One region of the Acidovorax sp. LjRoot74 genome, then DNA from elsewhere that is predicted to be linked to it. Evidence: predicted binding sites of a transcription regulator. Region 1 holds the regulator's gene; each other region holds the start of a gene.
The links. Region 1 encodes sigma-54, which starts transcription at its own class of promoters, with help from an activator protein. Its sites were predicted from a motif close to TGGCANGNAANCTGCTTT; they were not measured.

Region 1 (5,134 bases):
CCGTTTGACTACTTCGTGCAGGCCGGGGCTTTCCGCACCCAGGCCGACGCCGATGCCCAGCGCGCAAAGCTGGCCATGATGGGCTGGGAGGCCCGTGTGAGCGAGCGCGAACAAAACGGCCGCGCGGTCTTCCGTGTGCGCGTGGGCCCGTTCACCAAACGGGACGATGCCGAGCAGCTCAAGGAAAAACTCGACGGCGCGGGGCTGGAGTCTGCCCTGGTGCGTGTGCAGCGCTGACGCTGCGTGAACTTTTTGCGGGGGCCCGGCTCCCATCCCCCAGACCTGAACTAGGAGAGTCTTTGCCATGAAACGCCGTGAGTTTTCTTTGTCCGCTGCTTCGGCAGTTGCCGCTTCCGCCCTGACGCTGCCCGTCGCCACCCCTGCGCTGGCCCAGGCCCGCCAGTTCAAGGAGGGCAAGGACTACAAGCGGCTGGACAAGCCCGTGGCACCCGATGCTCCTGCTGGCAAGGTCGATGTGATCGAGTTCTTCTGGTACAGCTGCCCCCACTGCAATGCTTTTGAACCCACGCTGGACGCCTGGGTCAAGGCCGCTCCCAAGGACCTGTTCATCCGCCGCGTGCCCGTGGCCTTCAACGCCAGCTTTGTGCCCCAGCAAAAGCTTTTCTACACCCTGGAAGGCATGGGCAAGCTCGAAGCGCTGCACGCCAAGGTGTTCCGCGCGATCCATGTAGAAAAGGCCAAGCTCGCCAAGGACGACGAGATTTTTGCCTGGGTGGTTCAACAGGGTGTGGATGCCGCCAAGTTCAAGGAGGTCTACACCTCGTTCACCGTGTCCAACCAGGTCCGCCGCGCTTCGCAGCTGCAGGACGCCTATGGCGTGGAAGGCGTGCCCTCGATGGGCGTGGCGGGCAAGTTCTACACCGACGGCACCATGGCAGGCAACATGCAGAACGTGCTGCAGGTGGTGGAAGCGCTGGTCAAGCAAAAGTAAGCCCCAGGCCGACCTGGGCGCTGGTTGCAACGCGCCAAAGGCCCTGGATACCCTGCGAAGAAAGCCCGCTGATGCGGGCTTTTTTCATGGAGGGCGTGTGGGGATGGCTACAATGAACTGCAAGATTCGTGCCCTATGAACCACCGCCTCCTTCCGACCCTCCTGCTCGCGGCCCTGGCCTGCCTTCACGGCGTGGCCCATGCTGAAAAAGCCGACCGCGCCAAGCCCATGAACATCGAGGCCGACGCTTTGCGCCACGATGAACTCAAGCAGACCAGCGTGTTCTCGGGGCGCGTGGTCATGACCAAGGGCACCATCGTGCTGCGCGGTGCGCGGCTGGATGTGCGCCAGGACGCCGATGGTTACCAGTTCGGCGTGGTCACGGCCGAGGCGGGCAAACGCGCCTTCTTCCGCCAGAAGCGCGACACCTTGCCTGGCGCGCCCGATGAATACATCGAGGGCGAGAGCGAGGTCATCGAATACGACGGCAAGGCCGACAACGTGCGCTTCATCACCCGCGCCGAGCTGCGCCGCTACCGGGGCGCAGCGCTCAGCGACGAGATCACTGGCGCTGTGATCGTCTACAACAACCTCACCGACGTGTTCACCGTGGACGGCCAGCGCGCTCCCGCCACCAATGCGGCGGGCGATGCCCCAGCCCCCGGCAACCGCGTGCGTGCGGTGCTGGCGCCCAAGGACCCGCCCGCAGGCGCTGCGGCGCCCGCACCCTCCACACCGGGCGCGGCACCCGTGCTGCGCCCCAGCAGCAACCTTGGTGGCGGCTCCAAGTGAGCGCGGTGCCCGTTCATCCCGGCCCTGACACCCAGGCCGGCAGCCGCCTGGAGGTGCAGAACCTGGCCAAGTCCTATGGCAGCCGCAAGGTCGTCAAGGATGTGTCGCTGGTGGTGCAAAAAGGCGAGGTGGTGGGGTTGCTCGGGCCCAATGGCGCGGGCAAGACCACGTCGTTCTACATGATCGTCGGCCTGGTGCGCAGCGATGCGGGCGACATCCGCATCGACGGCCATTCGGTGGCCCACATGCCCATCCACCGCCGCTCGCGCCTGGGGCTGTCGTACCTGCCGCAGGAGGCCTCGATTTTTCGCAAGCTCACGGTCGAAGAAAACGTGCGCGCCGTGCTCGAACTGCAGCGTGGCGACGACGGCCAGCCGCTCTCGCGCGACGCCATCGAAGAGCGCCTCACGGCTCTGCTGGAAGAGCTGCGCGTGCAGCATCTGCGCGCCTCGCCTGCCATGGCGCTGTCGGGGGGCGAGCGCCGCCGGGTGGAGATCGCCCGCGCCCTGGCCACCCAGCCGCGTTTCATCCTGCTGGACGAGCCCTTTGCGGGCATTGACCCCATCGCCGTGATCGAGATCCAGCGCATCATCGGCTTCCTGAAGGCGCGCGGTATTGGCGTGCTCATCACCGACCACAACGTGCGCGAGACGCTCGGCATCTGCGACCACGCTTTCATCATCAGCGACGGCCGTGTGCTGGCGCAGGGCACGCCGTCCGAGATCGTGGACAACGCCGAAGTGCGCCGGGTGTACCTGGGCGAACACTTCAGGATGTGATGAAGCCTGGACTGTCGCTGCGCGTCTCGCAGCACCTCGCACTGACCCCCCAGCTCCAGCAGTCCATCCGGCTGCTGCAGTTGTCCACGCTCGAACTCTCGCAGGAAGTCGAGCAGATGCTCGACGAAAACCCGTTCCTCGAACGCAATGCCGACGAAGCCCCGCGCGAGGAGTTTGGCCTGGAAGCTGCCGATACCCCCGCCCAGGCCGATGACTACAGTGCAGACGATGCTATATTTTCAGGAGCATCCAGCGCAAGCGCAGCAGGCGCAGAGCCCCAAAATGATGCTGAAACGCTGGGCGCTGGCGCCGACGAACCCGACTGGAGCGGCGACGGCACCGTGGAGATGGCGCCCAACGATGCCGAGTGGGGCGGCGATGCCCCGGCACGCACCCACAACGGTGCCGAAGGCGACGAGGCCGACGCCACCGAGCTGGCCCGTTCGCACGAATCGCTCACCGCCTTCCTGCACCGCCAGGCGCTGTCGCTGCGCCTGTCCGAGGTGGACTGCGCCGCGCTGCGGTTCCTGATCGAATCGCTGAACGACGATGGCTACCTCGAAGAGCCGCTCGAAGAACTCGCCGCCGCCTTGGCAGGCCCCGAGGACCTGGAGCAGATCGAGGAACTGGTGCACCGCTTTACGGTGGCCCAGCGCCTGCTGCAAAGCCTGGAACCCACGGGCGTGGGCGCGCGCGACCTGGCGGAATGCCTCACGCTGCAGCTCAAGGCGCTGGATGCCGACGAAGAGGCCGACCCTGACACCGTGCAGACGGCGCTGCGCATCTGCCAGCAGCCGCTGGAGATGCTGGCCCGCCGCGATGTGCGCCGCCTCACCCAGGCCTGTGGTGATGGCGAGGAGCGCACCCGCGCCGCCATGGCGCTCATCGCCCGCCTGGAGCCTCGCCCCGGCCGCCGTTTTGCGGATGTGGAACGCAACATCGTCATCCCCGACGTCATCGTGCGCAAGGCCGGGCGCGCCAACGGGCGGGATGGCCAGCACAACTTCATCGTGCAACTCAATCCCGATGTGATGCCGCGCCTGCGCGTGCACGACATCTACGCCGGTGCGCTGCGCGGCCACAAGGGCGGCGAAGGCCACCAGGGGATGCAGCAGCGTCTGCAGGAGGCGCGCTGGTTCATCAAGAACATCCAGCAGCGTTTTGACACCATCCTACGAGTCTCGCGCGCCATCGTCGAGCGGCAGAAGAACTTCTTCACCCATGGCGAACTCGCCATGCGTCCCCTGGTGCTGCGCGACATCGCCGACGAGCTGGGCCTGCACGAGTCCACCATCAGCCGCGTGACCACTGCCAAGTACATGGCCACGCCGATTGGCACCTACGAGCTGAAGTATTTTTTCGGCTCGGGCCTGGGCACCGAAACCGGCGGTAACGCATCGAGCACCGCCGTGCGCGCGCTCATCAAGCAGTTCGTGTCGGCCGAAAGCCCTACCAAGCCGCTGTCCGACAGCCAGATCGCCGAGATGCTCAAGGAGCAGGGCATCGAATGCGCACGCCGCACCGTGGCCAAGTACCGCGAGGCGCTCAAGATCGCGCCAGCGAATCTGCGCAAGGCGCTGTAGCGCTGCTGCTTTGAGGGGCGTGCGTGTTGCCTGGGCGCGCTGAAGGTGGCGGGATGGTGTCCGATTACTTGCGCGCCACGAACACCGCGTCATACGCCTGCGGCGTGAATCCCGCGATCTTCTGCCCGTTGGTCAGCAAAACGGGCACGCCCCGGGCACCCAGTTGTTTGAACGCCGCCTTGCCCGAAGGCGTGTCGATGTCCAGCTCCCGGTACGCGATGCCCTTGCCCGCCAGGTAGGCCTTCGCCGCCTTGCAGTAGCCGCACCAGGTGGCCATGTAGAGCACGACATCGCCCCTGGGGGCTGTGGTTTGTGCGGTCTGTGTGGTGTCTGGGGGCGCTGGGCTGGGTGCGGGCGATGCGCCCGGCACCACACTCACCGGCAGGTTCTCTAGCTTCATGGTCTTTTCCACGGCGCCTGTCACCGGGGGCTTGTCGCTGTAGACAACGCGGCCGTCCGTGCCCACCGATTTGTAGAGCGTCTGGGCGCCTGCTGCCAAAGGCACGGCGGCCAGCACCAGCACGGTCAGCAGGGTCCGATGGAAAGGGCGCATAGGGGGCTCCAGTAAAATCCGCTGCCCGAGAGCATAAGAGACAAGGGGCACACCTCATCTGCAGTACCCCTGTGCTGCACACACCCTTGCGGCGCGATCCGTGGTTCCTGGGCGTGCATGCCGCCCCTCGGCCGGTTGTTACGCAAGCCCCAGCAACCCTCGCCGCGTGACATTCCTGCACGCGCTCCCGCTCTCTGCCTCCTGTTTTTCCTACCCCTGTCCGCCCCATGGCCCGCATCGTCTTCAACCTCCCCCCGCACTTCGGCTTTGCCACCGAGCTGCAGATCTACATCAGCCACGTGAACCAGGGCGGGCACCTGGACAATGCGCAGCTGCTCACGCTGGTGTCTGAAGCACGCGTGCGCTTCTTCCAGTCGCTGGGCTACCCCGAGGCGGATGTGGGCGGCCTGTCCATCGTGGTGGGCGACATCGTGGCGCAGTACAAGTCCGAAGGTTTCCATGGCGAGACCATGCG
Region 2 (5,134 bases), 4.9 Mb from region 1:
CAATAGTAAATGGTGCGGGGAGACCCGCACGGCAGGTCTCTGCCACGCCGTCACGCGGGGTGGCGCAGCACGCGGCGGTACTGCACGGCCTCGGCCACATGGCCCACCTCGGTGTCGGTGGCGCCTGCCAGGTCGGCAATGGTGCGGGCCACCTTGAGCGCGCGGTGGGTGCTGCGCGCCGACCAGCCCAGGCGGGCCGCAGCGGTGTTCAGGAACTTGGCGGCGGCGTCCTGCAGCTGCAGGTGGGTGTCGATCTCCTGGCCCTGCAGCGCCTGGTTGGCCTTGCCCTGGCGGGACAGCGCGCGCTGGCGGGCCTGCTCCACCCGCGTGCGGATGGCGGCGGTGGATTCGCCTGCGGGGGCCTGCACCAGCTGCTCGGCTGGCAGGGCGGGCACTTCCACATGCAGGTCGATGCGGTCCAGCAGCGGGCCGCTGAGCTTGGCCTGGTAGCGGTTCACCTGGTCGGGCGTGCAGCGGCAGGCGCGTTGTGTGGAGCCCAGAAACCCGCAGGGGCAGGGGTTCATGGCCGCAATCATCTGAAAGCGCGCTGGAAACTCCGCGCGCTGCGCCGCGCGGGCGATGGTGATGTGGCCGGTTTCCAGCGGCTCGCGCAAGGCCTCCAGCGCGGCCCTGGGGAACTCAGGAAGCTCATCCAAAAATAGAACGCCCTGGTGCGCCAGGGAGATTTCGCCCGGGCGCGGGGGCGAGCCGCCGCCCACCAGCGCCACCGCGCTGGCCGTGTGGTGCGGCTGGCCGGTTGGCCGCTGGCCCCAGGCCTCGGGGCGAAAGCGCCCGGCCAGGCTGGCGATGGCGGCGCTCTCCAGCGCCTCTTCCACCGTCATCGTGGGCAGCAGGCCCGCAAAACGCTGCGCCAGCATCGACTTGCCCGAGCCCGGTGGCCCAGCCATCAGCAGGCTGTGGCCACCTGCCGCGGCAATCTCCAGAGCACGCTTGGCGGCCGCCTGGCCTTTGACATCGGCCATGTCGGGGCCGGTGGTGCGGGTGGCCATGGGGGTGGCGGCCAGGCGGGTCCAGCCGTCGTTGGCAACGTCGGCATCGCCGCCTGCCACGCTGCCCGGGGGCAGAAAGGCGCGCACCACGTCCAGCAGGTGGCGCGCGCGCACCACCTGGGCGGCGGGCACCAGGGCGGCCTCTTCGGCGCTGCCGGGGGGCAGCACCAGCTGGGTGTCGATCTGCTGCGTCTGCAGCGCCAGGCTGGTGGCCAGGGCGCCGCGCACGGGGCGCAGCTCGCCTGACAGCGACAGCTCGCCCGCAAACTCGTAGCCCGCCAGGCGGCTGGCGTCCACCTGCCCGCTGGCGGCGAGGATGCCCAGGGCAATCGGCAAGTCGAAGCGGCCAGAATCCTTGGGCAGGTCGGCAGGCGCCAGGTTCACGGTAATGCGCTTGTTGCTGGGGAACTCCAGCCCCGCGTTCTGCAGCGCCGAGCGCACCCGCTCGCGGGCTTCCTTCACTTCCACCTCGGCCAGCCCCACCAGGGTGAAACTGGGCAGGCCGTTGGCCAGATGCACTTCCACGGTGACTGAAGGCGCCAACATCCCCAGAAGGGCGCGGCTTTGCACCAAAGCAAGACTCATGAAGCGGTTTCTCCCCAGATGGGTGCGTTTTCGGGTGTTTTGGCGCGGGGTGGTGGGTTCTTGCACCAGATGGGTGCGACGTGCCCGGCGCGATCCCCACCACTGTACTGGGGATTGTTGTAACCCAACGCAACCGCACCCGGTCCGCACGCGCAGGGCCTGCGGAGGCAATGGCACGGTCCGTGCTTAAAGCGCTTGTCCCTACTTTGTCCAACCGGAGGAAACATGACCCGCGCCATCATCAAGACCCTGAGCGTTGCCCTTGTTGCAACCCTTCCCATGCTGGCCAGCGCCCAGCTCACCGCCAACGTCAGCCTGACCACGAACTACAAGTTCCGTGGCCAGGACCAGGACACGTCCAAGGCCAAGGCCGTCAAGCCTGCCCTGCAAGGCGGTTTTGACTACACCTTCGGCGAATCCGGCTGGTACGTGGGCAACTGGAACTCCAGCGTGGACTGGCTGTCCGGCAACTCGCTCGAATCCGACCTGTACGGCGGCTACAAGTTCAAGGCCGGCGGCGTGGACCTGGACGTGGGCCTGCTGACCTACATCTACCCCGGCAACAGCGCGGGCAACACCACCGAAGTCTATGGCGCTGCCACCCTCGGCCCCGTGACGGCCAAGTACTCGCACACCCTGTCCAAGGACTACTTTGCCTACGCAGGTCCTGGCATGAAGGGCCGCAACACCGGCTACCTGAACCTGGCGTTTGCCCAGGAAGTGGCGCCCAGCACCACGCTGAAGGCATCGGTCGGTTTCACCCGCTTTGGTGGTGACATCACCGCCCCCAACTTCATGGACTACAGCCTGGGCGGCTCGTACGACTTCGGCGGCGGCGTGTCCCTCGGCGCTGCCGTGGTCGGCGCCACCAAGAAGGCCTTCTACGGCCCGGTCAACAAGTCGCGCGTGATCGTCACGCTCACCAAAACCCTGTAAGTCTCAATGGGCGCCGGTGGCGCCCATTCCGGAGGATCTGAAAATGAAAATGGTGACAGCCATCATCAAGCCCTTCAAGCTCGACGAAGTGCGCGAAGCGCTCTCCGACATCGGCGTGCAAGGCATCACGGTGACCGAAGTCAAAGGCTTTGGCCGCCAGAAGGGCCACACCGAGCTGTACCGCGGTGCAGAGTACGTGGTGGACTTTTTGCCCAAGGTCAAGATCGAAGCCGCCATCGCGGACGACCTGGTGGACCGCGTGATCGAGTCCATCGAAAGCGCCGCGCGCACCGGCAAGATCGGTGACGGCAAGATTTTTGTGACCCACCTGGAGCAGGTGGTGCGCATCCGCACCGGCGAAACCGGCAAGGAAGCCCTGTAAGGGCCCGGTCGCAACAGACACAAGAGAAGAAATGCCATGAAAAAACTGCTTGCTTCCTTCATCCTGGGGCTGGGTCTGCTGACCATGGGCAATCTGTCCCTGGCCCAGGCGCCTGCCGCCGAACCAGCGGCCGCCACCGCCGCTGCCCCGGCTGCCGATGCCGCTGCGCCTGCAGCTGCTCCGGCCGCTGCTGCTCCCGCTGCAGCCGAAGCGGCTCCAGCCGCTGCTGCAGCCCCCGTGCCCAAGATCGACTCCGGCGATACCGCCTGGATGCTGACCTCCACGTTGCTCGTGATCCTGATGACCATCCCCGGCCTGGCGCTGTTCTACGGCGGCCTGGGCCGCAGCAAGAACATGCTGTCGGTGCTGATGCAGGTCTTCGTGGTGTTCTCGCTGATCTCGCTGCTGTGGGCCATCTATGGTTACAGCCTGGCGTTCTCGGGCGAGGGCAAGTTCTTCGGCGGCTTCGACAAGATCTTCCTCAAGGGCGTGACCCAGGAGACCTTTGGTGCGCTGACCACGATTCCTGAGTACGTGTTCTTCGCGTTCCAGGGCACGTTTGCCGCCATCACCGTGGCGCTGATCGTGGGCTCGTTCGCCGAGCGCATCAAGTTCGCTGCCGTGCTGATCTTCTCGGTGCTGTGGTTCACCTTCAGCTACGTGCCCATGGCCCACATCGTGTGGGGCGGCGGCCTGCTGGGTGCTGACGGTGCTCTGGACTTTGCAGGCGGCACCGTGGTGCACATCAACGCCGGTATCGCTGGCCTGGTGGGCGCGTACATGGTGGGCAAGCGCATCGGCTTCGGCAAGGAAGCCATGACGCCCCACAGCCTGACACTGACCATGGTCGGCGCCTCGCTGCTGTGGGTGGGCTGGTTCGGCTTCAACGCTGGCTCTGCCGGTGCTGCCAACGCCAACGCTGGCCTGGCCTTCGTGAACACCGTGCTGGCCACTGCCGCCGCCACGCTGTCGTGGATTGCTGGTGAAGCACTGCACAAGGGCAAGGCCTCGATGCTGGGTGCTGCCTCCGGTGCGGTGGCTGGCCTGGTGGCCGTGACGCCTGCTGCAGGCTTCGTGGGCCCCATGGGTTCCATCGTGATGGGCCTGATCGCTGGTGTGGTCTGCCTGTGGGGTGTGGGTGGCCTCAAGCGCATGCTGAACGTGGACGACGCGTTTGACGTGTTCGGCGTGCACGGCGTGGGCGGCATCCTGGGTGCCATCCTGACCGGTGTGTTCGCTTCGCAAGGCCTGGGTGGCACGGGCGGCCTGACGCCTGACACCTTCGCCATGGGCGCTCAAGTGTGGGTGCAGGTCAAGAGCGTGCTGTTCACCATCGTCTGGTCCGGTGTCGTGGCTTTCATCGCCTACAAGATCGCCGACCTGCTCGTGGGCCTGCGTGTCTCGGAAGAAGCCGAACGCGAAGGTCTGGACATCACCTCGCACGGCGAAACGGCGTACAACCGCTGATCGCTCTGCGCCCCACGCGCTGCGGTGTCTGGTGGCACCGTGGCGTGGTAGCAAGAAAAACAAGCAAGTTACTCCTCTCGGTTCTTTGGCCCGCCGACCACCGGCGGGCCTTTTTCGCATCGGCAGGGGGCTTGCTGAAAATGGTGGGGCAGGGGCCTTGCGCCCCGCGCCCGCACCCCCACCAGGCCGCTGTCCTTCACAAGCGCTGTTCAAAAAATTCACGCACCCCGCCTGCCGTGCCGCACACCGCTGCCGCTACGATGCGCGGATGGACTTTTCCCTTGCCCCGATTGCCGAGCGCGTGCGTGCCGCTGCGGCCGACCAGACCCCGCTGCGCATCCGTGGCGGGGGCACCAAGGACTTCCACGGCCTGGCCCTGCATGGCGAGGTGCTGGACACCCGGGGCCTGCGCGGCATCGTGAACTACGAGCCCAGCGAGCTGGTCGTGACCGTGCGCGCGGGCACCCCGCTGGCCGAGCTGGAGGCCCTGCTGGCCGAGCGCGGCCAGTGCCTGCCGTTTGAACCCCCGCATTTCGCCAAGACCCCTGCAGACGGCGCCACCGTGGGTGGCATGGTGGCGGCGGGCCTGTCGGGCCCGGCCCGCGCCAGCGTGGGCGCCGTGCGCGACTACCTGCTGGGCGTGACGGTGCTCAACGGCAAGGGCGAGCTGCTGACCTTTGGCGGCCAGGTCATGAAAAACGTGGCGGGGTACGACGTGTCGCGCCTCATGGCCGGAGCCTGGGGCACGCTGGGC
Region 3 (5,134 bases), 1.0 Mb from region 1:
CGGCGGCCTGATCCCCAGCGGCATGGGCATCTCGCGCCAGTACACCGGCACCTATCTTTGGGGCTTCGTGGGCATTGCTGTGTGCGCTCTGGCCATGCTGGTGCTGCTGCGGGTAATGCAGATCCGCTGGACGCGGACATGGGCGGAGAAGGGTGGACGTGCGCGCAGCGCATGACTTGCGTTAAGCAAGTAAGCCCGATAGCGCTTGCCGAACTTTCGCTAAAAGGGGGACGCGCGCGCAGCGCATGACCGGCGCCAGCGTTGCCCCCTGAAACTCCCTCTCCCCTCGCGGGAGAGGGTTGGGGAGAGGGGGTAGCAGCGCCCCAAGGAAAGCACCCTCTCCCCCCGCCCTCTCCCGCAAGGGGAGAGGGAGCCCGCAGGCAGTGCCCTGTGAAAGAGACTGCTACCCACCGTGGCGCACACCCAAACAAGACGGCGTGTTGCTGAAGATTCAAGCAAAAAATGGCTCTTCCGCCTTCTGCATAAGCACTTACAGCTACATTTTCAGGAGCAAATCCAGCTCCCCAGTACTACCTCGGCAAGAACAGCACCCAGTAGATCAACAGCAGGTTCACCAGCACGCTCACCGCCAGCGCGATCTTCCACAAGGCCGTGGCGTCGCGCTGCATCAGCGGCTGCGGGCCGGGGGCTGACAAGGGGCGGGATGCGCCGCGCTCCAGCGCCAGCAGCAGCTCCTCGGCCGTTTCAAAGCGTTGTGTGCGCTGGCGCGCCACGGCCTTCAGGGCGATCTGGTCGAGCCAGATGGGCACGCCGGGGTTGTGGCGGCTGGGGGCCACCGGGTCGCGGTGGTAGCGGCCCAGCTGGTACTGCACCACCTCGCCATAAGGCAGGCGGCCGTGGCTCAGCAGCTGGTAGAGCGTGACGCCCAGCGCAAACAGGTCGCTGCGCGCGTCGGGCAGTTGCCCCTCGGTATCGCCGCTTTTTTCATAGCCGGGCCACTGTTCGGGGTTCATGTAGCTGGGCGTGCCCGCGTGCAGTTGGCGCGTGGCCTCGGGCTCGCGGCCCGACAGGGCCACGCCCAGGTCCAGCACGCGCAGCACACCGTCGTCACCCAGGTGCAGGTTGTCGGGTTTGATGTCGCGGTGCACCACGCCCTGGCGGTGCAGCCAGCCCAGCACGCGCGCGGCCTGCACCACCACCGACACGGCCTGCGGCACCGGCAGGTGCTGGCGGCTGCGCAGGCGTTGGCCCAGGGTTTCGCCCGCGTGCCAGTCGTACAGCAGGTAGAAGGCGCTGGCACCCTCGCCCCCCCTTCCATCGCCGTCCTGCCCGTCGCCCGCAGGCCAGGTGTTGAGCCGCGCCAGATGGGCTGCAGCCTGGCCCGACTGCATGCGTCGCGCCACCCAGGCCTCGTGCGCGAGCGTGGCGCGCTCTTCGGCATCGTGGGCACGCGTGGGCAGCAGGGTCTTGAGCGCATACAGGCGCTGCGTGGCGCCGTCGCGCACCTGGTACAACCGGTGGATGCCGTTGTCGGCCACGATGGCCGTGACCGTGAGGCCGTCCACGGTGTCGCCCACCTTGAGCAGGGGCAGCACGGGCAGGTCCTGCGCGCGGCGGGACTCGTCCTGCAGCGTGGCCTCCAGCGCGCCCTGCACCTGCACCACCAGGGCCGTGACGTTGTCGCTGCTGCCCCGGCGCAGCGCGGCCTGCACCAGCTCGTCGCTGAGCGCCTGGGCCGCCACGCCCTCCTGGCGCAGCAGTTGCCGCAGCTCGCGCTCGGGCAGGCTGCCGTGCACACCATCGGACAGCAGCACGAACAGGTCGCCGCTGTGCAGCTCGCCCTGGCTGTAGTCCACCACCACATGGTCATCGAGCCCCATGGCGCGGGTGAGCTGGTGCGCAAAGTCGCGCTGCGCCATCACATGGTCGGCCGTGAGCAGCTGCAGGCGCCCGCCGCGCAGCAGGTAGGCGCGGGTGTCGCCCACATGGGCCAGGGTGTACGACTGGCCGCGCAGCACCAGCGCCGTGAGCGTGGTCAGGCCCACGGCAGGCTGGCGGCGCCGGTTCATGGAGGCGAGCCAGCCGTTGTGGGCGTTCAGGATGCGGTCCAGCGCCACGGTGGTGTCCCAGGTCTCGGGGGTGGCGAAGTAGTCGCCGACCAGGGTGCTCACCGTGGTCTGCGCGGCCTCGCGGCCCTTGCCGCCCGTGCTCACACCATCGGCAATGGCGGCAATGGCGCCGCGCTCGCGGTCGCGCCCCTGCCCCACCACCAGGGCGGCGAAGTCCTCATTCACCTCGTTGCGGCCCGCCAGTGAGGCCTGGCCCACATCCAGTTCAAAGCTCATGCACCAGCTCCATGCAGGTTTTGTGCCCAAGGTGGTGCATGCCAGGGCCTGCCCGCCCACACATCCCGGCACCCTCGGCAGCCCCCGCCCGGGGCCCGCAGCCCGCACCCACCCCAGATCAGTGCAAAGAGTCTGGCACGGCCATTGCTTAACAAGGGCAAGGGCCGGGCAGGCCCACGCAATTCAGCAGTGCAAAGGCGCACGGAGGAGTTGTACGGACGAAGGCGTCCCCACATGCGGTTTCGAGACCTCGGAGCAGCATCGTGTGGACGCCTTTTTTGTTTTGCGCATCGCCCCGGCGATGGAACCGATGGAGTCATGATGAAGAAGCTCAAACTGGTGATGGTGGGAAACGGCATGGCCGGTGTGCGCACGCTGGAAGAGCTGCTCAAGATCGCCCCCGATCTGTATGACATCACGGTCTTTGGTGCCGAGCCCCACCCCAACTACAACCGCATTCTGCTGTCCCCCGTGCTGGCGGGCGAGCAGACGATTGACGAGATCATCCTCAACGACTGGTCGTGGTACGCCGACAACCACATCACGCTGCACACCGGCTTCACGGTGACCGATGTGGACCGCGTGCGCCGCGTGGTCAGTGCCACCAGCAAGGACGGCACGGTGGTCACCGCCGAATACGACCGCCTGATCCTTGCCACGGGCTCCAACCCCTTCATCCTGCCCATCCCCGGCAAGGACCTCCAGGGCGTTCTGGCCTACCGCGACATCGCCGACACCCAGGCCATGATCGACGCCGCCGCCACCTACAAACACGCTGTTGTCATCGGCGGCGGCCTGCTGGGGCTGGAGGCCGCCAACGGCCTCATGAAGCGCGGCATGCAGGTCACCGTGGTGCATGTGGGCGACTGGCTCATGGAACGCCAGCTCGACGACGTGGCCGGCAAGATGCTGGAGAAGTCGCTGCAGGAGCGCGGCATGCAGTTCCTGATGGGCGCGCAGACGCAGGAGCTGGTGGGCAACGCCGAGGGCCGCGTGGCGGGTGTGAAGTTCAAGGATGGCACCGAGGTGCCCGCCGACCTGGTGGTGATGGCCGTGGGCATCCGCCCCAACACCGCGCTGGCAGAGAAGATGCGCCTGCACGTGAACCGCGGCATTGTGGTGAGCGACACGCTGCAGACCACCACCGACGCTCGCATCTACGCCGTGGGCGAATGCGCCGCGCACCGGGGCATTGCCTATGGCCTGGTGGCCCCGCTGTTCGAGCAGGGCAAGGTGCTGGCCAACCATTTGGCAGAGTTCGGCATTGGGCGCTACCAGGGCTCGCTCACATCCACCAAGCTCAAGGTCACGGGCATCGACCTGTTCAGCGCGGGTGACTTCCAGGGCGGCGAAGGCACCGAAGAGATCGTGATGAGCGACCCATTTGGTGGCGTGTACAAGAAGCTGGTGCTCAAGGACGACAAGCTGGTGGGCGCCTGCCTGTATGGCGACACCGTGGACGGCAGCTGGTACTTCAAGCTGCTGCGCGACGGCCGCAGCGTGAGCGACCTGCGCGACAAGCTCATGTTTGGCGAATCGCACCTGGGCGACACCGGCCACCAGGGCCAGAGCAAGGCCGCGGCGATGGAAGACAGCGACGAAGTCTGCGGCTGCAACGGCGTGACCAAGGGCGCGATCTGCAAGGCCATCAAGGACAAGGGCCTGTTCACCCTCGACGAAGTGCGCAAGCACACCAAGGCCAGCGCCAGCTGCGGCTCGTGCACCGGGCTGGTGGAGCAGATCATCATGTTCACGGCGGGCGGCGACTACAGCGCCACGCCCAAGACCAAGGCGATGTGCGGCTGCACCGACCACGGCCACCAGGCCGTGCGTGATGCGATCCGGCACAGCAAGCTGGTCAGCATTGGCGACGTGTTCAAGTTCATGGAATGGAAGACGCCGAGCGGCTGCGCCACCTGCCGCCCGGCCGTCAATTACTACCTCATCAGCACCTGGCCCAAAGAGGCCAAGGACGACCCACAGAGCCGCTTCATCAACGAACGCAGCCACGCCAACATCCAGAAGGATGGCACCTACAGCGTGATCCCGCGCATGTGGGGCGGCGAGACCACGGCCGACGAGCTGCGCCGCATTGCCGACGTGGTGGACAAGTACAAGATTCCCACCGTCAAGGTCACGGGCGGCCAGCGCATCGACCTGCTGGGTGTGAAGAAGGAAGACCTGCAGAACGTCTGGAAGGACATCGGCATGCCCAGCGGCCATGCCTACGCCAAGGCGCTGCGCACCGTGAAGACCTGCGTGGGCAGCGAGTGGTGCCGCATGGGCACCCAGGACAGCACGCAGATGGGCAAGGACCTGGAAAAAGCCATGTGGCGCATGTATGCCCCGCACAAGGTGAAGTTTGCGGTGAGCGGCTGCCCGCGCAACTGTGCCGAGGCGGGCATCAAGGACGTGGGCATCATCGGCGTGGACAGCGGCTGGGAGATGTACGTGGCGGGCAACGGCGGCATCAAGACCGAGGTGGCGCATTTCTTCACCAAGCTGAAAACTGCTGAGGAAGTGCTGGAGTACACCGGCGCGTTCTGCGAGCTGTACCGCCAGGAGGGCTGGTACCTGGAGCGCACCGTGCACTACGTGGACCGCGTGGGCCTCGACTACGTGAAGAAGCGCATCCTCGACGACCACGCAGGCCGCAAGGCGCTGTGGGAGCAGCTGCAATTTGCACTCGATGGCGAACCCGACCCCTGGTTCGAATTTGACAAGGCGGCCGTGGACACGCGCCAGTTCGTGCCCCTGGGCGCCTGATCGGAAGGAAGGAACCCACCATGCAACGCCGTACCCTTCTGACCTCTGCGGGCTACACCACA

Region 2: a site for sigma-54 is predicted at 1,767-1,784, ahead of ACSQ3O_RS01330 (TorF family putative porin). Genes of this name have one in related genera too.
Region 3: a site for sigma-54 is predicted at 2,440-2,457, ahead of nirB (nitrite reductase large subunit NirB). Genes of this name have one in related genera too.

Annotation. Positions count from the first base shown of each region.
Region 1 covers NZ_CAXUTI020000001.1:5,200,105-5,205,238, reverse strand. Annotated here, with positions in the region: gene ACSQ3O_RS24755 (SPOR domain-containing protein) at 1-237, shown strand, start outside; gene ACSQ3O_RS24750 (thiol:disulfide interchange protein DsbA/DsbL) at 305-952, shown strand; gene lptA (lipopolysaccharide transport periplasmic protein LptA) at 1,088-1,744, shown strand; gene lptB (LPS export ABC transporter ATP-binding protein) at 1,741-2,523, shown strand; gene ACSQ3O_RS24735 (RNA polymerase factor sigma-54) at 2,523-4,106, shown strand; gene ACSQ3O_RS24730 (glutaredoxin domain-containing protein) at 4,171-4,659, opposite strand; gene ACSQ3O_RS24725 (acyl-CoA thioesterase) at 4,887-5,134, shown strand, end outside.
Region 2 covers NZ_CAXUTI020000001.1:287,448-292,581, forward strand. Annotated here, with positions in the region: gene ACSQ3O_RS01325 (YifB family Mg chelatase-like AAA ATPase) at 51-1,595, opposite strand; gene ACSQ3O_RS01330 (TorF family putative porin) at 1,821-2,531, shown strand; gene glnK (P-II family nitrogen regulator) at 2,575-2,913, shown strand; gene ACSQ3O_RS01340 (ammonium transporter) at 2,950-4,380, shown strand; gene glcE (glycolate oxidase subunit GlcE) at 4,649-5,134, shown strand, end outside.
Region 3 covers NZ_CAXUTI020000001.1:4,169,727-4,174,860, forward strand. Annotated here, with positions in the region: gene ACSQ3O_RS19895 (MFS transporter) at 1-175, shown strand, start outside; gene ACSQ3O_RS19900 (protein kinase domain-containing protein) at 531-2,306, opposite strand; gene nirB (nitrite reductase large subunit NirB) at 2,628-5,072, shown strand; gene ACSQ3O_RS19910 (type IV pili methyl-accepting chemotaxis transducer N-terminal domain-containing protein) at 5,093-5,134, shown strand, end outside.